2 regions of the Ornithinibacillus jepli genome follow, and region 1 is predicted to be linked to the other one. Evidence: predicted binding sites of a transcription regulator. Region 1 holds the regulator's gene; the other holds the start of a gene.

Evidence for each region. The regulator NrdR, encoded in region 1, represses ribonucleotide reductase genes. The targets are predictions, from matches to a motif close to AACACNATATATNGTGTT.
Region 2: the regulator NrdR is predicted to act here: its motif matches at 9,814-9,831, upstream of AB1K81_RS06220 (vitamin B12-dependent ribonucleotide reductase).

What each region holds. Positions count from the first base shown of each region.
Region 1 covers NZ_JBFEGG010000001.1:1,430,225-1,442,949, reverse strand. The annotation lists gene polA (DNA polymerase I) at 356-2,992, shown strand; gene mutM (DNA-formamidopyrimidine glycosylase) at 3,005-3,832, shown strand; gene coaE (dephospho-CoA kinase) at 3,846-4,448, shown strand; gene AB1K81_RS07520 (glyceraldehyde-3-phosphate dehydrogenase) at 4,575-5,606, shown strand; gene AB1K81_RS07515 (cytosolic protein) at 5,749-6,135, shown strand; gene nrdR (transcriptional regulator NrdR) at 6,166-6,633, shown strand; gene AB1K81_RS07505 (replication initiation and membrane attachment family protein) at 6,681-8,039, shown strand; gene dnaI (primosomal protein DnaI) at 8,061-8,993, shown strand; gene ytxC (putative sporulation protein YtxC) at 9,203-10,054, shown strand; T-box leader at 10,110-10,327, shown strand; gene thrS (threonine--tRNA ligase) at 10,508-12,460, shown strand; ribosomal protein L20 leader region at 12,695-12,725, shown strand, end outside.
Region 2 covers NZ_JBFEGG010000001.1:1,193,695-1,206,419, reverse strand. The annotation lists gene comGB (competence type IV pilus assembly protein ComGB) at 1-331, opposite strand, end outside; gene comGA (competence type IV pilus ATPase ComGA) at 294-1,304, opposite strand; gene AB1K81_RS06260 (shikimate kinase) at 1,400-1,915, shown strand; gene AB1K81_RS06255 (YqzE family protein) at 1,947-2,132, shown strand; gene AB1K81_RS06250 (YqhG family protein) at 2,200-2,991, opposite strand; gene AB1K81_RS06245 (DEAD/DEAH box helicase) at 2,981-4,645, opposite strand; glycine riboswitch at 4,803-4,903, shown strand; glycine riboswitch at 4,907-4,987, shown strand; gene gcvT (glycine cleavage system aminomethyltransferase GcvT) at 5,078-6,190, shown strand; gene gcvPA (aminomethyl-transferring glycine dehydrogenase subunit GcvPA) at 6,208-7,557, shown strand; gene gcvPB (aminomethyl-transferring glycine dehydrogenase subunit GcvPB) at 7,550-9,013, shown strand; gene AB1K81_RS06225 (rhodanese-like domain-containing protein) at 9,181-9,552, opposite strand; gene AB1K81_RS06220 (vitamin B12-dependent ribonucleotide reductase) at 9,943-12,501, shown strand; gene mntR (transcriptional regulator MntR) at 12,671-12,725, shown strand, end outside.

The DNA of each region.
Region 1 (12,725 bases):
AAGATGAATAGATTCACCATGTTTTGTAGTCTTGCAATAATATACTTAAGCCTCGAATAATAGTAGATTCTCCATTTTTTCATGTTCTTTAAACCAAATAACCTATCTCGTGGCGAGAATACTCAGCTTTTTATTTTCACCACAGGCCCGACATCCGCCCGAAGAAACCCTAGCCCTTTGTCTCACCAATGCCTATCATCCCGCTTGAGCCTTCACATATACTTGTCACTCGAAGAATCAACTTAATACGCTTTTTAACACGGTATGAACCTATTCAGTCAAATTTTTTACGTAAAGTTATGTAAATGGTAAAATAGATGAAAAGCTGCCTGATACGAAGAAGGAGGAACTACTAATGACTAAAAAATTGGTTTTAATAGATGGAAATAGTATTATATACCGTGCTTTCTTTGCTTTACCTTTATTAAATAATGATAAAGGCGTTTATACGAATGCAGTTTACGGGTTCACAACGATGCTACTAAGAATTTTAGAAGAAAAAAAGCCAACCCATATGCTAGTTGCATTTGATGCAGGTAAAACGACGTTTAGACATAGTACATACAAAGAATATAAAGGTGGAAGACAAAAAACTCCACCAGAACTGTCAGAACAGTTTCCACTAGTAAAGGAATTATTAAAAGCATTTAATATACGTCATTATGAACTTGAACAATATGAAGCAGATGATATTATTGGTACTCTTGCAAAACAAGGAAAAGAAAACAATTTTGAAGTAGAGGTTATTTCCGGTGATAAGGATATGCTTCAACTCGTATCCGATAAAGTAACGGTAAATGTTACAAAAAAAGGGATCTCAGAAGTAGAGGCATATACTCCGGACTATTTATTAGAGAAAATGGAAATAACACCAGAACAAATTATTGAGTTAAAAGCTTTAATGGGAGATAACTCTGATAACATTCCAGGAGTCCCAGGAGTCGGTGAAAAAACAGCAACAAAATTATTCAAGCAATATGAAACTATCGATAATTTATATGAACATTTAGATGAAGTTAGTGGGAAGAAATTGAAGGAGAATTTAACGAATCATAAAGAGGATGCCTTTATGAGTAGAGAGCTTGCTACAATAAATTGTGACTCTCCTATTGAAGTATCCATTAATGATTTATCCTATGAAGGGTATCCGAATCAGGAAGTAGCAACGATTTTTAAAGATTTAGGTTTCCAATCCTTGTTAAGTCGAGTAACTACGGATGAAATGGCAGAAGAAACGAAGGAAGAACTTGAAGATTTGGATTATACGATAGTAGAACAAGTCCATTCTGACATGTTTACAGGTGAAGAAGCACTAGTCATTGAGATGCTTTCAGATAGCTATCATACAGCGCCGATTGAAGGAATTGGAATAGTAAACGATAATCAGGCATACTTTATTCCGACAGAAGTTGCCTTGGACTCAATCGAATTTAAAAAATGGGCAGAGGATCCAGTGAAAAAGAAAATTGTGTTTGATGCAAAGCAATCAGTTGTTGCTTTATTAAAGAAGGGGATACATCTAAAGGGAGTAACTTTTGATGTTCTACTTGCATCATATTTACTTAATCCTTCTGAAAATAACCATGACATACCGTCTATTGCTCATCGATTGGGCTTTAGAACTGTCCAATATGATGAAGAAGTATATGGAAAAGGAGCTAAAATGAAGGTTCCAAAACAAGAGGCACTAGCAGACCATATCGTACGTAAGACGGATGTATTAAGAAAGTTAGAAAATAAGATGGATGATGAGCTTCAAGAATATGAACTTTACTCCCTTTTAAAAGAACTTGAAATGCCTTTAGCACTTATTTTAGCTGAGATGGAACATACTGGAGTTTTAGTAGATGTACCGCGACTAGAGGAAATGGGTACAGAATTAAAAAAGCGTCTAGAGGAAGTGGAACAGGAAATCTATGTGCTTGCAGGAGAACAATTTAATATTAATTCACCGAAACAGCTTGGCCCTATCCTTTTTGAAAAGCTCGGTTTACCTGTGATTAAGAAAACAAAAACAGGGTATTCTACTGCGGCAGATGTCTTGGAGCAACTGGAACCACAGCATGATATTATTTCAAAAATACTACTTTATCGCCAACTAGGTAAACTACAATCTACATATATAGAAGGTTTACTTAAAGTAGTCGATAAGGAAACGAGTAAAATCCATACCCGCTATAATCAGGCGTTAACTCAAACTGGTCGATTAAGTTCCATTGATCCTAATCTGCAAAATATCCCGATTAGAATTGAGGAAGGTAGAAAGATTAGACAAGCATTTGTCCCTTCTGAGAACGATTGGATTATGTTTGCTGCCGATTATTCGCAAATTGAATTACGTGTATTAGCACATATTGCTAACGACGAAAAGTTAATTGCTGCATTTAAAAACGGTGAAGATATTCATACACAGACTGCAATGGAAGTGTTCCATGTTGGAAAGGATGAAGTCACTTCTAATATGCGTAGACAAGCTAAGGCGGTTAACTTTGGAATTGTATATGGAATTAGTGATTTTGGACTTTCTCAAAGCCTAGGAATTACTCGTAAGGAAGCCAAAAAATTTATTGAACGTTATTTAGAAAGTTATCCGGGAGTCAAAGCTTATATGGATGATATTGTTCAGGAAGCAAAGCATAAAGGCTATGTTACAACACTTATGAATCGTAGAAGGTATCTACCTGAAATTACAAGTAGAAACTTTAATTTAAGAAGTTTTGCTGAAAGAACGGCAATGAATACTCCAATTCAAGGTACAGCAGCCGATATTATTAAAAAGGCAATGATTGATTTACGAAAAAAATTATTAGAAGAAAACATGCAAGCTCGTCTTCTTCTTCAAGTACACGATGAGTTGATTTTAGAAGCACCTAAAGAAGAACTTGAGAAACTGAAAGAAATTGTTCCAGCTATGATGGAAAACACAGTCGAGTTAAATGTCCCATTAAAGGCAGACTATGCTTTTGGCAATAGCTGGTATGATGCGAAATAAGGAGAAATTTAAATGCCAGAGTTACCAGAAGTTGAGACAATACGAAACACACTAAAACGGTTTGTGTTAAATCGAACAATAGACGAAGTTAACGTGTATTGGGGAAAAATCATAAAAAAACCAGATGATGTTGAACATTTCAAACAGCTGTTAATAGGTCAAACCATTCAAGATATAAAACGAAAAGGAAAATTTCTTTTATTTGAGTTAGATAATTACACGTTAATTTCTCACTTGAGAATGGAAGGGAAATACAGTGTTCATTATAAGGATGAACCTGTAAAAAAACATACCCACGTAATTTTTTCCTTTACAACTGAAGAAGAACTCAGGTATAACGATGTTCGAAAATTCGGTACGATGCATATCGTAAACAAGGGGGAAGAGTTTATTCAAAAACCTTTGAATCAGCTCGGACCAGATCCTTTTGATGAAGACTTTACAGCAGATTATTTCTATAAAAAACTTAAATCTACTAACCGCTCCATTAAGGCAGTATTGTTAGATCAATCAATCGTAGCTGGTTTAGGAAATATTTATGTAGATGAAACGTTATTTAAAGCACGAGTTCACCCTTTACGAAAAGCGAATAAACTTACTAAAAAAGAAGTACAAGAAATACGAAAACAAGCTATCTTAACTTTGGAAGAAGCAGTAGCTCAAGGTGGAACGACTATAAGATCGTATGTGAATAGTCAAGGTGAAATGGGAATGTTCCAACAGGAATTGTCTGTCTATGGCCAAGAAAATAAAGAGTGTCCTAATTGCGGCAAATCCATTACGAAAATGAAGGTTGGTGGCAGGGGCACTCATGTTTGCTTGAACTGTCAAAAGCTTTAAAGGAGATTTTACAATGCCATTAGTAATAGGATTAACTGGAAGTATTGCAAGTGGGAAAAGTACCGTATCATCCATGTTTAAGGAATTAGAAATTCCGATAATTGACGCTGACCAAATTTCAAGAGATGTAGTAGAGCCTGGTGAAGGTGCACTCCAAGATATTATAAAAGAATTTGGCAAAGAAATTTTGCTACCAGACGGTACACTAGATCGAAAAAAATTAGGTTCGATTATTTTTACCGAGACGGAAAAACGGGCAAAATTAAATGCTATTGTACACCCCGCGGTTAGAAATCGTATGTTGGAGCTAAAGGAAGCTTACATTAATGCAGGCGAAAAATGTGTTGTGATGGATATTCCGTTACTCTTTGAAAGTAAACTAACACATATGGTTGATAAAGTTCTCGTTGTATATGTTGATGAAGAGGTTCAATTGCAAAGACTAATGAATCGAGATAGTTCTTCAAAAGAAGAAGCATTACAAAGAATTCATTCACAAATTCCGGTTAAGGAAAAGGTGAAACTTGCTGATGCAACTATAGATAACAACGGTTCAAAAGAGAATACTTTTGCTCAGCTTAAAGATGTTTTAAACAAATGGGAAGTACAACTATGAGAAAAACTCAAAGGATAATGAAAGTCCTTTGAGTTTTTTGTATTTATGCTTACATTTTATCGTTAATGTGTTATACTATATTTGAATTTTCAAGTCATTAGTATATCATAATCAGGAGGACTTATAATGAGTAAAACTCGAATTGCTATTAGTGGATTAGGAAGAATTGGGAGAATGGTATTTAGGCAAGCGATTACTGATCCTAATTTAGAGGTTGTAGCGATTAATGCTAGCTATCCACCAGAAACGTTAGCACACCTAATTAAATATGATAGTGTTCACGGGAAATTCAAAGAAGAAGTTAAAGCAGTTCAGAATGGACTTGAAGTAAATGGAAAACGAATTGAACTTGTAAACTCTAGAGAACCTGATAAATTACCTTGGTCTAAGTTAGCTATTGATGTAGTAATTGATGCAACTGGGAAATTTAAAACAAAAGAATCAGCTGGTTTACATTTAGTTGCAGGTGCAAAAAAAGTTGTCATTACAGCACCAGGCAAGCAAGTTGATAAGACAATAGTAATGGGAGTAAACCATAGTAGTTATGATGAAGAAAACGATGACGTTATATCCAATGCATCATGTACAACAAACTGTTTGGCTCCAGTAGTAAAGGTATTAGATGAAAACTTCAAAATTAAAAATGGACTAATGACGACTGTTCATGCCTTTACAAATGACCAAAAGAATTTAGACAATCCACATAAAGATCTTCGTCGTGCAAGGGGATGTACACAATCCATAATACCAACTTCCACAGGTGCTGCGAAAGCGTTAAGTGAAGTATTGCCACATCTTAAGGGGAAATTACATGGAATGGCTCTACGCGTTCCAACACCCAATGTATCATTAGTGGATTTAGTTGTGGACGTCGAAGAACCTGTGACGGCTAATATCGTGAATAATATATTTCGTGAGGCAGCTGCTAATGAATTAGCTGGTATCATTCAATATAGTGAAGAGCCTTTAGTATCTATTGATTATACAACTTCTGATTATTCTGCTATAATTGATGGTTTATCTACAATGGTAATGGAAGACAATAAAATCAAGGTGTTAGCATGGTACGATAATGAATGGGGCTATTCAGCAAGAGTGGTTGATCTTGTTAAGTATGTAGGTAGTTTCTTAAAGGCTAAAAATGTATCCGTTTCCTAAAAATATGTAAGTAGATTTAAGAGTTGGGCCATTCCCAGCTCTTTTTGATTTTAAATTTTTACTAGGGATAATTTGTAAAACATGTTAAAATAAATAGAGTTATAGTATACGGAACTAGTCAGATTAACTAGGAGTGGATGGCATGTCTTTTGGTAAGAAGATATCACGTTTTTTTTATAACCAAGCTGAAACATCAGATAAACATTGGGATAAAGAATTGCAAACCCATTATTATAAAACGACGAAAGACAAGGGACTTGCTATGTTACAAGATCTAGTGAATAGATCGAATAAATATGAACTTAATTCCGTTTCTTCAGAGCATGGTGAATTAAGTTTTTATATTGTAAAAGGGAAAAAAGCTTTCGTCATTGCTACTGTTATTATGGTTCGTCCATATCAAACTGCGATTGATTTTACCGTTTCTAGTGAATCAGCTTTACCGTTTGATTTTGGATATAGTTCTAAAGTGGTCAAAGAACTATATGAAAAATTAAATAAAGAATTACCTTTAATCGATAAAATTTAATGTGATTGTTAGATGAATGGGGTTAATTAAATGAGATGTTCAAATTGCCAGAATAAAAATACAAAAGTACTAGATTCAAGACCAATAGAAGAAGGACGTTCTATCCGTAGAAGAAGAGAATGTGAGAAATGTGGGTATCGTTTTACTACCTTTGAACGAATTGAAGAGGTACCACTTATTGTTGTGAAGAAGGATGGTACTAGACAGGAATTTAGTAGAGAAAAACTTGTTCGAGGATTAATAAAGGCTTGTGAGAAAAGGCCAGTTTCGATAGAGAAGATTGAGTCAATTGCTTTTGATGTTGAAAAGGAATTACGTAATACTGGAGCATCAGAAATTGATAGTGAAGAAGTTGGAGAAATGGTAATGGAACGTCTTTCCGGTGTTGATGACGTAGCATATGTCCGTTTTGCGTCTGTATACCGTCAGTTTAAGGATATTAATGTTTTCCTTGATGAATTAAAAGACTTAATTCAAACAGATAAAAAGAATTCCTAATAAAAATTGAAACATCTGCAGTAAAAATCGTAGAAAGAAGGGTTAAGATGAACATAGGAAAAATATTGCCAGTGGATGGTTATACTGTTGATTTGCATGGTAATTTGCCTGTTGATTATTCAAAATCATTAACCCATCTTTATCAGCCATTGCTTGGTATGAAGGCAGTTATGCTTTATCAAACACTTTTACATGAAATGGATTTTCAAAAAGAAGTATCGATTCAAACCCACCATACATTAATGAATTACTTAAATATTTCCCTGGTTGAGATTTATGAAGCTAGATTGAAGTTGGAGGGAATTGGTTTGTTAAAAACGTTTGAAGACAAGACGCTTGAGCAAACTAATTTTCATTATATCCTTCAAGTTCCTTTTTCACCTTCTGATTTTTTCCAAGATGCAATGCTTTCGCAATTATTATATCATCATATTGGAAAAGATAAATTTTCTCTTTTAAGATCTTGTTATTCCAGAAGTATTAAACAGCCTGCTGGAAATAATATAACCGTTTCTTTCGGAGATGTATTTGAGACCATTCAAACTGAAGTAACTCCAATGCAAAATATTAATCGTATTCCTGAAAGTACTGGACCAAAATTAGAATCGGTGGATTTTTCATGGATGGAACAAATGCTTAAAGCACGAATGATTCCTTATAAACGAGTTCTAACTTCGGAAAATAAACGAATAATGAATCAAATGATGCAGTTATATGGACTTTCAGAATATGAAATTGAGAAATGTGTGCTTTGGGCATTAACAGATGAAAATAGGCTTGATATAGAAGAGTTTAAAGAAGCATGCCATGATAGTTTTAAAACTTCACGTAGAGAAGCGACCGTACAACTGACTTCAAAGCCTTTTAATCAAACACAAGTAGAGAAACATGTTCCAAAAGAGCCTGTATCTAAAGAAGAACAACTCATCCGTCATTTAGAAAATATATCACCTAAGCAACTGCTTGAAGAACTATCAAGTGGAAATTATGCATCAGAACCAGATCTAAAAGTAATTCGTGAAATTATGACAACCCAAGGGTTGCCTTCGCCGGTAATGAATGTATTAATTCATTATGTTTTGCTCCAAACTAATATGAAGCTCTCAAAGGCCTATTTAGAAAAAATTGCTAGTCATTGGTCGCGAGCAAATCTAAAGACGGCTAGAGAAGCCATGATGTTTGCGAAAAAAGAAATAGAACGGTATCGTATAGCTACTGAGAAAAAACAGCAAAACTATCAAAATTATAATAAGAAAAGCAACAAAACGGAAATAATTCCGGAATGGTTTAAGGAACGGAAACAAAATACAGTAAAAGCAAAAGCTGAAGCAACAATAGATTTAGAACGTGAAAAAGATGAAATTGCTTCTCTCTTACAAGAGTACGCTGACAGTTCGAAAAAATAATGAGTACCAAGGATGATTGACATGAAACCAGTACAATCTGAATTAAAAAAATGGATGGAAAGAAACGAAAATTTCCAGGAAAATTATAATAGGATAAAAAATGAAGTATTAAATAATCCTGAAATAAAAGAATTTCTATCGTTACATCCAGAGCTTCCAGAACGGGAAATTGAAAAAAATCTAATTAAATTATATGAGTATACCACGCAGTCAAAGCAATGTGATCAATGTTCCTCTTTAGGTGGATGTAAAAATATGATACAAGGATATTCTCCTATTCTCAGTGTAGAAAATAATGAAATTCACTTATCCTATGAGAAGTGTCATAATCGTATTGTCTTTGAAAAAGAACAAAACCAGAAAAAATTAATTCAAAGCCTATATATGCCTAAGGAAATATTAGAAGCAACAATAGATGGAATCGATCATGATCCGAACCGAAGACAAGCAATTCGTGAAATTATAGCGTTCTTAGGAGAAGTTAAAGATGGTCTTCCTAAGAAGGGACTTTATCTTTACGGGCCATTTGGAGTAGGAAAAACGTATTTTTTAGGTGCAATTGCAAATGAATTAAAGAAACATAATATTTCTTCCATGTTAATTTATATGCCTGAATTTGTTCGAGAAATTAAGTCCTCAATCAAAGATGATTCTATTAATGAAAAAATAGACTACTTTAAAAAAGCTGATGTGTTAATGTTGGATGATATCGGAGCCGAAACCCAGTCGGCCTGGTTTCGAGATGAAGTTCTTGGAACAATTTTACAATATCGCATGATGGAAAGATTACCAGTATTCTTTACTTCAAATTATAGTATGGATCAACTGGAGGACCACCTTGCTAAATCGAATCGTGGTGATATTGAAGCAGTAAAAGCTGGAAGAATCATGGAACGAATGAAACAAATAAGTAAGGAAGTTCCTATCTTTTCAAATAATAGAAGAGAACAGTAAAGTCGATAGAAGGTTTTCCTTTTATCGACTTTTTATATTTTAGCTATTTTTCAACTATGAACATAAAGCTTGATGTATCTATGTAAAATGCCCTTATTTTTATCCCTATCATTTACTAACCTTACTAGTTTTAACGGATTAATCATTTTTTAATAAGTATGTCCATATAATGTAACAGTTTGGTTTTGGATGAGGGTGATGAGACTAAAATGGATGTTTATTTTTCTTCTACAAAAGAAGTAATCAGTTTTTGTGAGCAATTATTTCATTATAACAAGAAAATCGAATTACATTGGAAAACGCATGAAGATTGGGGGAATCATTTAAGAATTGAATACCAACAGACAGACAATGAATTAGTTGATTCCGTAGTTAAATCGATGGTTGAGGTTTTTGTTAACCACCGATTAACGAATTGGATAAGGGATATTATCGAACAAATTTATTATTACTCAAATCGAGATGAAATCGAGAAAATTATGGATATTACTCACTGGTTAATTGCTGGTGAAGATGAGGAAAGTGTCCAAGTTAGAAAGCAGAAAGATGATCCACTGCAACTTCTATATTCATTATTTGTTTCGAATGTGAAGAATACAACAACTGTACACTTTGAATCAATTGTAAAATTTAGATTGAAGGTTTTTAAGGAATATTTAGTTAATATGGTTGGATTAGCGATTGATGAATATAAACGAGAAGAGGATCATCAAGAATTTGTCAATATGCTTAGAGAATACATTGCAAAGAAAGAACCAGTTTATAATGTCGTTCATATATTACAAGGAAAAACGTTCTCATTTTTTAAATCTGACGGTAAAAAGTTTTCAAGAATAGAACTAAAAATGTTAATGCAGAAGGAGCCACTCTACATAGTAGGTTTAGATGCGGATGAACTAAATCTTGCTCCATTAGTTGCAATGGCTCCGAAAAAAATTAAAATTTATGGGGATTATCCGTCAGAACCGAAAACGTTAACCGTTATTAATGTTTTCCAAGAAAGAGTTGATTTTGAGCCATTTCATAAATTTCCTTTTCCTATTTATTTAAAAAATCAATAACAGGACTTGATTATCCTTTAAACTAACGCTATAATGTGGTTTATATTTAATATATTCATCTGTAAGGATAAGGACATGATCATTTGATTCCTGTTTTGCTTAGAGAGGGAAGCCTAGTGGTGAAAGCTTCCACATACAGCCGAATGATTACCACCTTTGAACTCTATTATCGAATGTAGTAGATAATAGCGTATATCTGCGTTAAAGATTTAAAGCCGTAACTTAGGTTACGGGAATTAGGGTGGAACCACGTGACCAACGCTCGTCCCTTTGCAAATTATGCAGAGGGATGGGCGTTTTTTAATTCATCAAAATTTTCTCTTTACTGTTGTATGGCTGTGGAAATTGAACTCAAAGAGCAGTGAGCGGTCGGAATACCGAGACTCCCGCTGCTTGATACTAGCAGTAAAATAGGAAGGAACATTAGAAAAATTAGTATAAGGAGTGTTAATGATGTCAGAAATTACAATTGTATTCCCTGATGGAGCTAGTAAGGAGTTTCCTCAAGGGACAACTGGAGAAGATATTGCAGCTTCTATTTCACCAGGATTACGAAAGCAAGCGTTAGCAATTAAATTAGATGGTAAATTATTTGACTTAAAGCGTGAATTAAATCAAGGTGGAAAGATTGAAATTATTACGTATAAAAGTCCAGAAGGTGTAGAAGTTGCCCGTCACTCCACTGCACATTTAATGGCTCAAGCTATTAAGCGACTTTATAAAGATGTTAAATTTGGAGTAGGACCGGTTATTGAGGAAGGGTTCTATTATGATTTTGATATGGAAGAGAAGATCACTCCAGAAGATCTTCCGAAGATTGAAAAAGAAATGAAGCGTATTGTGGATGAAAATCTGCAAATAGAGCGTGTAGAAGTATCACGTGAAGAAGCGAAGAAAATGTTTGAAGATATAGGCGATAAATTAAAGTTAGAACTTATCGATGCAATTCCTGCAGATGAACAAGTAACTATTTATAAACAAGGAGAATTTTTTGACCTTTGCCGAGGGATACATGTACCTTCCACAAGTAAATTAAAAGCGTTTAAACTACTAAGTATCTCTGGTGCATATTGGAGAGGGGATAGCAATAATAAACAGCTTCAGCGTATTTATGGTACAGCTTTTGAAAAGCCTGCTCAAGTTGAAGAATATTTACAAATTCTAGAAGAACGAAAAGAACGTGACCACCGAAAGTTAGGTAAAGAACTAGGTATCTTTACAGTAAACCAAAAGATTGGTCAAGGTTTACCGCTTTGGTTACCAAAGGGTGCAACAATCCGTCGTCAAATTGAACGATATATCGTTGACCTGGAGGAACGTCTAGGCTATAACCATGTTTATACGCCAGTACTTGCTAACGTTGATTTGTATAAGACAAGTGGACACTGGGATCACTATCAAGAGGATATGTTCCCAACTATGCAAATGGATAATGAAGAACTAGTTCTTCGTCCAATGAACTGTCCACACCATATGATGATTTTCAAAAATCAATTATGGAGCTATCGTAACCTTCCAGTTCGTATAGCAGAACTTGGAACAATGCATCGTTATGAAATGTCTGGAGCATTGGCGGGTCTACAACGAGTTCGAGCAATGACTTTAAATGATGCACATATTTTTGCCCGTCCTGATCAATTGAAAGAAGAATTCATCCGAGTAGTTGAGTTAATTCAACATGTATATAAAGATTTTGGAATCAATGATTATTATTTCCGCTTATCATACCGTGATCCAGAAGATAAAGAAAAATATATTGATAACGATGAAATGTGGGAAATGACACAAGGTATTTTGAAAGAAACAATGGAAGACATGAATCTTGAGTATGTAGAAGCGGAAGGAGAAGCAGCGTTCTATGGTCCTAAGCTAGATGTACAAGTAAAAACTGCACTAGGTAAGGATGAAACGTTATCCACTGTACAAATTGACGTATTGTTACCAGAACGCTTTGAACTATCTTATATAGGAGAAGACGGAAAGGAACATCGTCCAGTTGTCCTTCACCGCGGTGTCGTATCTACAATGGAACGCTTTGTAGCATTCCTGCTAGAAGAATATAAAGGAGCTTTCCCAACTTGGTTAGCACCAGTTCAAGTGAAAGTGATACCAGTTTCTCCACAGGTTCACCTTGATTATGCGAAAAAAGTAGCGGAAAAATTACAATACCAAGGTGTTCGTGTGGAAGTCGATGAGCGAGATGAGAAGATTGGCTATAAGATTCGTGAAGCCCAAACAGAAAAAATACCATTTGCTCTAGTTGTTGGGGATAAAGAAGTTGAAGATGTTGCGGTTAATGTCAGAAGATACGGTGAGCAGCAATCAGTAACACTTCCTTATCAAGAATTTGAAAGTCTTATTAAAGATGAGATTGATAAGAAAGTTTTGCGTAAAAAAAATAACTGATAAGTATAGACACGTGGCAGTACTGGCCGGAAGTGGATAGTTACAAACAAAAGCTTTGGTGTAACTATCCAACTATCTCGCGTAATTATCTGCAGTTACTCGTTAGTTTCCAATTTAAATATGGTGATACTTCCATTTCTCGGATAAGTAGTGTATACTAGTTTATGAAATAGGGTTGACATTTTATTCAGTTACGTGTTAATCTATAAAAGTTGAATAAAATTGAATGATCTTGATGACAAGTAGAAGCACCCGCTTCTCACCT
Region 2 (12,725 bases), 240 kb from region 1:
GATTTAATCGTTGTTCATAAATATGAAGACATTTATTAAGATTGGCTTCTAAGTTCGCATGTTCTTTCGCAAAATATAGGTAAGTCGTGATGATAGGATGAAAGGATAGTTTTTCTAGTGATTTATCCAATGTTTCACCAGATTTTAGAAGGATAATGACTTGTTCTGCAACTGACAGTAGATTCTTATCCCACTTCATCGTTTCTAATGCTTCTATTAATGGGTAGCCGTTCGAGAGCGACCTAGACAAACGTTTCAAAAAAGTTAACTGTGTTGTTGTTTTTAATCGTGGTTCATAAACTTTTGTAAGTATCTTCTGTAATAAATCCATACCGTAATGCCTTCTTTCGTAAATAATCAAACGAATGTTTATAATACGTAAGATCAGTTTGTTTGCTAAAAATTATATTGTTTAATAAGTCTCCATCCAAAATCTCTAATATAGCAGCCCTTTTCATTTTCGGATTACTCGATATAATAGGCAATAGCTCTATAGAAGAAATACCTATTAGCGATTGATCTAATTCTATTGGAGTTAATCCCATTTCCAGTAAACGGTGAATTGTTCCTTGAGTATTCTTTGCATGTATGGTACTTAAAACTAAATGTCCTGTTAATGAGGCTTCTAATGCAAATTTAGCTGTTCCACGATCTCGTATTTCTCCAACCATAATAATGTCAGGGTCATGTCTAAGTGCTGCCTTGAGCCCGGTTTGATAAGAAATCCCAGCTTTCTCATTTACTTGAACTTGTAAAATATCTTGAATATTTTTTTCTATAGGATCTTCTAGCGTAATCGTCTGATATGATTCATCCTTTAGAGCAGATTCAAGTAAAGCATATAAAGTCGTCGTTTTACCACTGCCAGTTGGACCAGAAATAAGGATTAGACCTGATCGCCGATTCATCCATTGTTTTAGTTTAATTAGTTGTTCCTTAAATAGAAATAATTGCTCAAGTGAAAGGTTTTGATTTTGTGGGAGAATGCGGATAGCTAAGCTTTCTAATTGATTAACTGGTAAGGTGGAAAGTCTTAAAGAAAATTTCTCACTATTTGTTGAATGAAGTAGTGTTCCATTTTGGGGCTTTCTAATTTCACCAATATCCATACCTGATGTAAACTTATAGTAAGTAAGAAGGGATTCATAAAGGTTTCTTGTTATTGATTGATAGAGAGTTCTTTTTCCATGAATACGGAAATAAATAGTAGTGTTTGAATCGAAGGGATAAAAATGAATATCCGAAGCCTGGTTTTCAATAGCTGCACTAAGTATATTTTGTGAAAGTGTCTCGGCTTTACTCAAATAAACAACACCTCCTTCATTGTATATTTTTTTATTCGACATAAACTCGCTAATTCCTTCTTTTTTTATTAAAAATTTTTTAAAGGATGTATAAAATGAAACAACTTTATTTAATTGGCTTTATGGGAAGTGGAAAGTCGACTGTAGGTCAATATACTAGTGAAAAATTAAATGTAGAATATGTAGATTTGGATATGGAAATTGAAAGGATACAAAGGAAAAAAATAGTAGATATATTTAGAGAAGAAGGTGAAGAGACTTTTCGTACATATGAAACCGAGACGTTAAAAGCTGTCTGGGATAAAGTATTAGTTGCAACTGGAGGAGGAGTTGTGGAAAGAGAAGAAAATATAAGATACATGAAAGAAAAAGGAAAATTGATTTATCTGAAGACGTCCTTTACGGTCATACAAAAAAGATTGAGGAGGGACCATAGTCGTCCTTTATGGAAAGATACTAATCAAAATGAAGCACTTTTTAATAAAAGAACTACGCTTTATGAACAGGTTGCTGATTATGTAATTATTTGTGATGACAAATCGTTAGATGAAATAGTAGAAGAAATTGTAAACATATATACGTATAATGGATTTTTATCATGTGAAGAATAAAAATAATCTTTATATAAAAGGGGTGGTAAGAATTAAAGGAAATGATTATGTGAAATTTATGACACAGCAAGTTGTATCTTATATGGATCTTCCAAAAGAAGAACGTAGACAGAGAAGGATTGAACAAAAAGCAAATAAACCACAACCACCAATTGGTAACAAGTGGTTTGGTGTGTTACCTTTAGCTATTAAATCCATTTTTAAGCGTGCTCAATGAGGGTGTCTTTATAGTAGGGTCTGAATTGCATGTGCTCAGACCCTAATTAGGCATCCTTATTAATTAACTATAAATGAGACTTTGTATTCGTGTTTAAATAGAAAATTCCTCCGTTAATTACTTTAATATCTACCTTAGGTTGATAGCGATCTTTTAGATCCTGTAGCTCTTTCTCCATTTGATTCAAGTCTTCTTTTCGATCTCCTTCATAAAAATGTTTTATTAATTCAATTTCATTATCTAATTGCTCAAGAGACTCTTTTGCCCAATCATGATCGTTATCTTGTATATATTGATTGATAACAGATAATATGCGATTAAAACCGCTTTTCGGCTTGATAATTGGAGTAATCGTGTAACAATAATCAGATATCTGCATTTGAAAATTCTTAGTTAGCAAGGAATCCATCATTTCTGTTTGCATGATTCCATTAATCAAATTTAACCCAATTGAAAATATCTCATCTTTTTTAAGCTTTCCAATATAACTAATTTTTATATTAACAACTAGCCAAGGGTGTAATGGAGTATTTTGATTTGTATGAACCACTTCGAAAACTCTTGTAAATCGCTCGTTTTCTTTTAAGTGATTTAATATCTGTTGTAGTCTAGGACTACCAAAATGGATTCTTTCTCCCTTTTCTTCTAAAGAATCTTGATTCGTAATAAGAGTAAGCTGCATTGGGTCACCTTCTCTACCCATTTTCTTTATGTAATGCCAGTAAAAAGGCCTGTTCATTAACGCTCGGTCCATCTCTTCATTTAATTGAACCTTTAAAACACCATCGTGATTGGAAATGATGTCACAATGATGAGCAGTGAAATAGTCTTCTAAGAAAGAATTTAAGTTAATTGCCATATTGAGACTCCTCTTGGAACGTATTCTGATGTGTATGATGGATAATTGATGCTAAGTTATCTAGTTTAATCTTCATTTCCCCAGTAGAAGACGATTCGTTCATTATACTCTGTACTTCATCTTCAAAATTATCAATATTTAGTTCAGCCAATATAGCATCCAAATGTCCAATTACTTTTTCAAATAATGCAATCTTCTCATAAAGTAATGTCATAATATGTTCCTCCAGTGTATTACGGATGGCAAAATTATAAATGTATACATCTTTTTCTTGTCCATAACGGTGAATTCTACCAATTCGTTGTTCTAACCGCATTGGATTCCAGGGGAGGTCATAATTTATCATGAAATTACAAAATTGTAGATTAATACCTTCCCCACCAGCCTCTGTAGCAATTAACACTTGTGCTTTATCTTTAAAAAGTTGCTTCATCCAATCTTTCTTTCCTCGTTTAAATCCTCCCCGGAATGGAACAGAAGTAATACCAAATTGTTGTAAATACCATTGAAGATATAGCTGAGATGCTCGATACTCAGTAAAAATAATGACTTTCTCATCCCCAATTTGTTTAATTAAATCCACAACTTTTTGTGCTTTTGCGTGATGTGGTAATTGTCCAATTTTATCTATAATAGGCTCCAGAACTTCTCTTCCTTGATTTTCCTCATCTCTTATAAATTTTTGAAGAGAGAGGTAGCATGCTTCTCTTGAAGAACATAGCTCACGTAAGAAGGTAATCTTTGAAAAAGAAGAAAACGGCTGGAAAGTACGATCGAGCTCATTATAGACGTCATATTCTTCAGGAGTAAAATCAACCCACACTGTTTCAATATGACGTTTTGCCTTATCAAGCAGAGTATCTTTCCTTGTATTTCGCACCATAACTTTTTGTACAAGCTGCTTTAAATAGACATCCTGATTTAATCGTTTTCGGTCTTTTCCATATTTCTCTAAAAATGATTCATAATTTCCTAAATGACCTGGTTTTAAAATCGAAACTAAGTTGAAAATTTCAATCAATTGATTTTGAACTGGGGTTGCGGTGAGTAACAAGCAATATTTTTTCTTTAATGCCCGTACAAATTCATAGTTTTTCGTTTTATGGTTTTTAATTTTATGTGCTTCATCAATAAGGATAAAGTCATAATTTATATCTAAAATCGCTTCTCTGTGTGGAGAACGTTTAGCTGTATCTATCGAAGTAACAATAATATCGTATTGATCCCACGGGTAAGATTTTCGAAAAGTTGCAGCTGGAATGAAAAACTTCTCATTTAATTCTTTAACCCATTGATTTACCAGTGAAGCCGGTACAAGGATAAGCACTTTTTTTACGAGCCCTCGGATCATGTATTCTTTTAAGATAAGTCCAGCCTCGATTGTTTTTCCTAATCCAACTTCATCAGCCAAAATAGCACGGCCATTCATTTCTTCAATGGCTTGTTTAGCAGTTTCAATTTGGTGTGGTAGAAATTCCATTTGTGGTAAAAACTCCAAAGCTCGTAAACCATGAAAATCTTTTGTAATGGTTGTAAGTTCAGCACTATATGCCATTTTAAATAGCTCCCAAGATGAAAATGGACCATCCTGATCTAACTTTTCTTCTAACGTATCAATAAAGCTTGAATCGTAATTGATTTCTATAGGTTTCATTCTATACTTCCTTTATTCAGTAGTTTCCTATTCGTCCTATTAAATATAAAGGATACATTTTAATAGTTGTGTGGTATAATGAAAGCGAAATCTTAAGGGTTAAGTTAAAAGTTTTGATACATAGTATAACCAAAAGTGAGAATTTCATAAGACGCGGATGAATACAGGGGGAGAGATTACTCTTCGTTGTACGATTAGTAACGCCGAAGGAGCAAGCAATTATGCGAATCTCTCAGGCAAAAGAACTTCTGTAGGACGCACCTCTGGAGAGTGTTTACATATGTAAACCACCCACGAAGCACGCATTTTTTAAATGCTAAACTTTCTGGTTACAGGACAGAGACAGTATGAAAAAGGGAGGAATTAGCCCCTTATTATACTGTCTCTATTTTTATGGGGAAAAATTAGAAAATTATAAAGGGAGTGGAAATTGTGAGTGAACTGAAAAGAACCCCAATTTTTCCGGAATATGAAAAGCTTGGGGCAAAGACAATTGACTTTGGTGGATGGGATTTACCAGTTCAATTTTCTAGCATCAAAGAAGAACATGAAGCAACAAGAACAAAAGCGGGCTTATTTGATGTTTCCCATATGGGTGAAATTTTAGTAACAGGACCAAAGGCAAAGGATTATTTACAATATGTTACGACTAATGATGTATCCAAATTAGTACCGAATAAAGCACAGTATGCTTTGATGTGTTATGAAGATGGCGGTACAGTAGATGATTTTCTAATTTATATGCTAGGAGATTGTGAATATTTAGTTGTGGTAAATGCAGCGAATACAGAGAAAGACTTTGAATGGATGGTAAAAAATAATCAATTTAATGAAGACGAAGTAACTATTCAAAATGTTTCATCGGAATTTGCGCAGCTAGCATTACAAGGTCCAAAAGCAGAAGAAATCTTACAAACTATTACGAATATAGATTTAAGCACTATCAAATTCTTTAGATTTGAAAAAGAAGTTTATATAAATGGGGTACAAAACCCAGTATTAGTATCAAGAACGGGATATACAGGTGAAGATGGTTTTGAATTGTATATCACAAGTGATGAAGGACCGAAGCTTTGGAACATAATTCTTGAAGCTGGGAAAGATAAGGGTATATTACCGATCGGACTAGGTGCAAGAGATACGCTTCGTTTTGAGGCAAATTTACCATTATACGGTCAAGAAATATCTGCTAAGATTACTCCAATTGAAGCAGGCCTTGGTTTCGCAGTTAAAGTTAATAAGGAAGCTGAGTTTATCGGAAAAGCAGTATTAAAAGATCAAGTGGAAAATGGAACGAAACGTAAACTAGTTGGAATTGAAATGATTGATAAAGGTATCCCTCGTAATGGGTATGAAGTTTTACACGGAAATGAAGTTATTGGGTTTGTTACTTCTGGTACACAATCACCAACGTTACAGAAAAATATTGGGTTAGCGTTAGTTAAAACAGAATTCGCTGAACTTGGAGAAGAACTTGAAATACAAGTTAGAAAACGTAGATTACGTGCTAACGTTATTTCTAGAAAATTTTTAAAACAAGATTAATAGGGGAGGGAATGAAAATGGATTTTCGTTATTTACCAATGACAGAAACTGATAAACAAGAAATGCTTAACACAATTGGCATTTCTTCTACAGATGAATTATTTTCAGACATTCCAGAAAAAGTTCGCTTAAAGGAAGCTTTAAAATTGAAAGCTCCTAAAGGTGAAGCAGATTTAAAAAAAGAACTCGTACAAATGGCTAATAAAAACTATAACCTAAGGGAATATACATCTTTCTTAGGTGCAGGGGTATATGATCACTTTATCCCTTCTGTAGTAGACCATATTATTTCTAGGTCTGAGTTTTATACTGCATATACGCCATACCAGCCTGAAATTTCACAAGGGGAATTACAAGCTATTTTTGAATTCCAAACGATGATCTCAGAATTAACAGGTATGCCAGTTGCTAACTCGTCTATGTACGATGGTGGAACTTCACTTGCAGAGGCCGTAAACTTAAGTGCTGGTCAAACTAGAAAGAAAAAAGTATTAGTATCTAAAGCAATTCATCCAGAGTCTCAGGCTGTCATTGAAACATATGGTAAAGGTCAAAATTTAGAAATTGTCTATATTGATCATTTAAATGGGCGCACTGATTTGGATCAACTTGCGAGCAATTTAGATGAAAATACAGCTAGTGTTGTGATTCAATATCCTAACTTCTTCGGTCAAATTGAACCTTTAGCAGAAGTTAGAAGATTATTAGATAATCAATCTAAAGTAATGTTTATTGTATCTAGTAATCCATTAGCTTTAGGCTATTTAACGCCACCAGGTAAATTTGGTGCTGATATTGTTGTTGGAGATACACAAGTATTTGGAATTCCAGCCCAATTTGGTGGACCACATTGTGGATATTTCGCTACAACGGAGAAGCTAATGCGTAAAATTCCTGGCCGTTTAGTAGGTCAAACAACGGATGAAAATGGCCTGCGTGGTTTTGTTTTAACGTTACAGGCTCGTGAACAACATATTCGTCGGGATAAAGCAACTTCTAATATATGCTCTAACCAAGCATTGAATGCTCTCGCAAGTGCTGTAGCGATGAGTTCAATTGGTAAACACGGCTTACGAAAAATGGCAGAACTTAATATGCAAAAGGCTCGTTATGCTAAGCAAAAATTTATTGAAGCAGGGTTCGAGGTTTTAGTTGAAGGTTCCTTCTTTAATGAGTTTATCGTGAAACTACCAGTTTCAGTACAGATTGTTAATAATAAATTATTGGAAAAAGGAATTATCGGTGGCTATGATTTAGCTACTTATTATCCTGAGCTTGAAGGTCATATGTTAGTTGCAGTAACAGAAATTCGTACAAAAGAGGAAATAGATACTTTTGTAAAAGAATTGGGGGATATCCATGAGTAATCAAGATTTTGCCTTAATTTTTGAACGTAGTAAGGAAGGTAGAGTTAGCTATAACTTACCTGAAATAGATGTACCTATCGTCGATTTAGATGCTGAACTAACAGATACGTATGTAAGACAAGATGCACCTGATTTGCCTGAAGTAAGCGAATTAGATATTATTCGTCACTACACAGGATTATCTAATCGAAACTATGGTGTTGATTCTGGCTTCTATCCATTGGGATCATGTACGATGAAATATAATCCAAAAATCAATGAAGATGTTGCACGCCTAGACGGATTTAGTCATATACATCCATATCAAGATCCAAAGACTGTTCAAGGAGCACTTGAAATGATGTTTGACCTGCAGGAATCGTTAAAAGAAATTACTGGGATGGCTGGCGTTTCACTTCAATCGGCAGCTGGTGCACATGGAGAGTGGACCGGACTGATGATGATTCGTGCGTTCCATGAAGCAAATGGGGATTATCATCGTACGAAAGTTATTGTTCCAGACTCTGCACATGGTACTAATCCAGCTTCTGCTACTGTAGCAGGTTTTGAAGCGATTACTGTAAAATCTAACGAAAATGGTCTTGTAGATTTAGAAGACTTAAAACGAGTAGTTGGAGATGACACTGCAGCCTTAATGCTTACAAATCCAAATACACTTGGGTTATTCGAGACAGAAATCCTAGAAATGGCTGAGATTGTTCACGCAGCTGGTGGAAAGCTTTATTATGATGGAGCGAACTTAAATGCGATTATGGGCTATGCTCGTCCAGGGGATATGGGATTTGATGTCGTACATCTTAACTTACACAAAACATTCACAGGCCCACATGGAGGTGGAGGACCAGGTTCTGGTCCGGTTGGAGTTTCCGAAGAACTAGAGCCTTTTTTACCAAAGCCTTTAATTGTGAAACAAGATGATTTTTACACATTTGAATATAATCGTCCACAGTCAATCGGTCGTGTAAAACCATATTATGGTAACTTTGGTATTAACCTTCGTGCTTATACGTATATACGTACGATGGGTGGAGAAGGACTTAAGAAAGTAAGCGAGTATGCGGTATTAAATGCTAATTATATGATGCGTAAACTAGAAAAAGCCTATGATTTACCATTCACACAGCATTGTAAACATGAATTTGTGCTTTCTGGTAGAAGACAGAAGAAGCTCGGTGTACGTACATTAGACATCGCAAAACGTCTTTTAGACTTTGGATATCATCCTCCAACTATTTACTTCCCACTAAATGTCGAGGAAGCATTAATGGTAGAGCCAACAGAAACGGAGACCAAGGAAACATTAGACGGATTTATTGATACAATGCTACAAATTGCAAATGAAGCGGAAAATAACCCTGAAATCGTCCAAGAAGCCCCCCATAATACAGTAGTTAAGCGGATGGATGAAACAACGGCTGCTAGAAAACCGATTTTACGTTATTATAAAGAGAAGTAGAATATTAATGCGTCATAAGATATTATCTTGTGGCGCTTTTTTTAATAGTTGTTTTTGAAGCTAGCAAGAGGCAATTATTCCAAAATAATGAAGAAACATGGATTTATTTAAAACAAAAATAAAGAAGCCTAAAATTCGAGGCCTCTTTATTTTTGTTGTAGATAGTACTAACCTTGTTTTACTTTTCCGGTCCACTTTTTAAATCCACCTTTTAACTGGTAGATATCTTCGTAACCTTTTTTATGAAGCAATTGTGCAGCTCTAGCAGAACGTGCTCCGCTTTGGCAATAAAGGTAAACAGGCTTATCTTTACGAATCTCAATTAAACGTTGTTTCATTTGGGTTACTGGAATATTTCTAGAACCTAGTATGTGACCATTTTTGAATTCCTGCGGCTCTCTAACATCAATTAGTTGAGCTTTACGGTAGCCTTCACGAAATTGATCTTCTGTTAAAGTTTTTAAATAAGTTCGTTGTCTAAAGTAACGAAACACTGTGATTACGATAAGAATGATTAGTGCTAATAAAAGATACTCCATCTATTAATCCCCCGTCTTTCCATTTGTACTTACTTATTATAGGCTGAAATCATGATTTTTTCAAAGTTTTTCTATGGACAAGTATATTGTAATTATGTCGAATGTTGTTGAGAAAATTAGATACCATAACCATATCATATTACGCAATGTGAAAAATAGTTTATTTAGATAATAATATACAGATCTAGCTTAAATTATCTAGGTTTTTCTTCAATTTTTGCTCTTTCTCATTTGTTGACAAAAACTATATAATGTGCCTTATTTACTATATATTGTGTTTGTATTAAATTTAAATACAAGATATTGAAACATCTTACCTAAATATGGTATGGTGATAGTAATTAATTCTAGATTAATAGAATTTGCACTTATGTCTAAAGGAGAGATAAAATGTCTACGGTTGTCGAATCAAGAACGAACATTAACGTGGATATGCTTAACGAAGATATTAAGCAATTTCCACAGGTACACCCAATAACGCCAGATATGAAATTACTACATAAAGGTGTGTCTAGGTTAGTCATGCTAGACCGTTATTCCTTTAAAGATACAGAGAAAAAGACATTAAAAGAAGGAGACTTTGTTGTCCTAACGGTTAAAGCTGATCCGAAATTCCCAGCAAGAGGTTTAGGATTTATTAAATCTATTGATCGGGTAAACAATGAAGCGTTAGTTCAGGTCGAGCCTGATTACACTTCAGTTTTAGATGGAGAAGAAGCAGAAACTGGAGTCGTAAAAAGAGGATTGGACAGTATTGATAAGCCATTAGAAGTCTACTATGAACAAATTGCAAAACGTAATGCAACGGGATTAGCAAGTGTGGAACCGACTGAAAAATTGCGTCAACAATCCTTTGAAAAGTTTTACAAGGAACTTGCAGGGCTTAATTTCATCCCAGCAGGAAGAGTATTGTATGGTGCAGGTTCTGACACGGAAGTAACTTACTTTAACTGTTATGTAATGCCTTATGTTAGAGACTCACGAGAAGGTATTTCAGAACACCGTAAGCAAGTAATGGAAATTATGAGTAGAGGTGGAGGCGTAGGTACAAATGGATCAACACTACGGCCACGTAATGCACTAGCAAGAGGTGTTAATGGTAAATCATCGGGTTCCGTATCATGGTTAGATGACATTGCAAAATTGACTCATCTTGTAGAACAAGGAGGTTCACGCAGAGGGGCGCAAATGATAATGCTTGTTGATTATCATCCTGATATCATAGAATTTATCATTTCTAAGATGCAAAACCCTAGAATCCTAAGATATTTAATTGAGAACACCGAAGATGAACAAATTAAAAAACTTGCACAAGAAAAGCTGAAATTCACACCACTTACAGAAACTGAAGTCGATCTCTACCAAGGAATTTTAAATTATAAGAACATTCCTGGACAAGGCGGATTTACAGATAAGGTATTACGTGAAGCGGAAGAAAAATTAAGAACAGGTGGTACCTATTCTGTTCACAATCCAGAGTTCTTAACAGGAGCTAATATTTCTGTATGTATTACGAAAGAATTTATGGAAGCAGTAGAAAACGATACATGGTATGAACTTAAATTCCCTGATGTGGAGAATTATAATGAAGAAGAAATGAAAGCATATAATGAAAACTGGCACAATGTTGGTGATGTACGTAGATGGGAAGAAATGGGCTATGGAGTCCGTGTATATCGCCGCATCAAAGCAAAAGAATTATGGAACTTAATTAATGTTTGTGCAACGTATTCTGCAGAGCCAGGTATCTTTTTCATAGATAACGCCAATGACATGACTAATGCGAAAGCATATGGTCAACAAGTAGTTGCAACAAACCCGTGTGGAGAACAACCTCTTGCACCATTTTCTGTTTGTAACCTAGCAGCAGTAAATCTGGGTGAAATGGCAAATAAACAATCTAAAACAGTAGACTTCAACAAATTAGAAGAAACCGTAAAAACGGGTGTACGTATGCAAGATAATGTAATTGATGCGACCCCATATTTCTTAGCGGAAAACAAAAAACAAGCCCTAGGTGAACGCCGTATTGGACTAGGCGTAATGGGATTACACGATTTACTTATCTATTGCGAAACAGAATATGGTTCTGAAAAAGGAAATGAACTAGTAGATAAGATTTTTGAAACGATTGCCACAACAGCCTATCGTGAGTCTATTGAACTTGCAAAAGAGAAGGGAAGTTTCCCATTCTTAGTAGGTGAAAATGAAGAAGAAACAATGAAATTAAGAGAAGCATTTATTAATACTGGCTACATGAAAAAAATGCCAGAAGATATTCGTCAAGATATCTTAAAATATGGGATTCGTAATTCACACTTATTAACTGTTGCTCCTACTGGAAGCACTGGAACAATGGTTGGCGTTTCAACTGGTTTAGAGCCTTATTTCTCCTTCTCCTACTTCAGAAGCGGAAGATTAGGTAAGTTTATTGAAGTAAAAGCAGATATTGTCCAAGAATATTTCGATGCAAATCCTGAAGCAGACTCAACAACACTTCCGAAATGGTTTGTTACAGCTATGGAATTATCTCCAGAGGCTCATGCCGATACGCAATGTGTTATCCAACGTTGGGTTGATAGTTCCATCTCTAAAACGGTTAATGCACCTAAGGGCTATAGTGTAGATCAAGTTGAAAGTGTGTATAGAAGACTTTATCGTGGAGGTGCTAAAGGTGGTACGGTATATGTTGATGGAAGCCGTGACTCCCAAGTACTAACACTAAAAGCCGAAGAAAATAATTTCGAGCAAACAGAATTATTTGAAGAAACTAATGAACCACAAAAAGTTGTCTTAATGGATACGATTCAAGAACTTAAATCAACGGATGTTACCATTGGTTCAGAAGTAGGCGACACTTGTCCAGTATGTCGTGAAGGTAATGTAGAGGATATTGGTGGATGTAATACATGTACTAGCTGTGGAGCACAATTGAAGTGTGGTTTATAATAGTATAAATGATGAGGTTATCAAACTAAACGTTTGATAACCTTTTTTTATCATAGTCATTGTCATATTCCCCTAAAAGCTTGTATCGTACTCAAAATTACGGTATCCTCAATATATGGAAACAATGTTGCGCAAGATAAAAATTTATTCATGAAACGAGGAGAACAGGATGCCAACACCAAGTATGGAAGATTATATAGAGATTATTTATAACTTAATCGAGA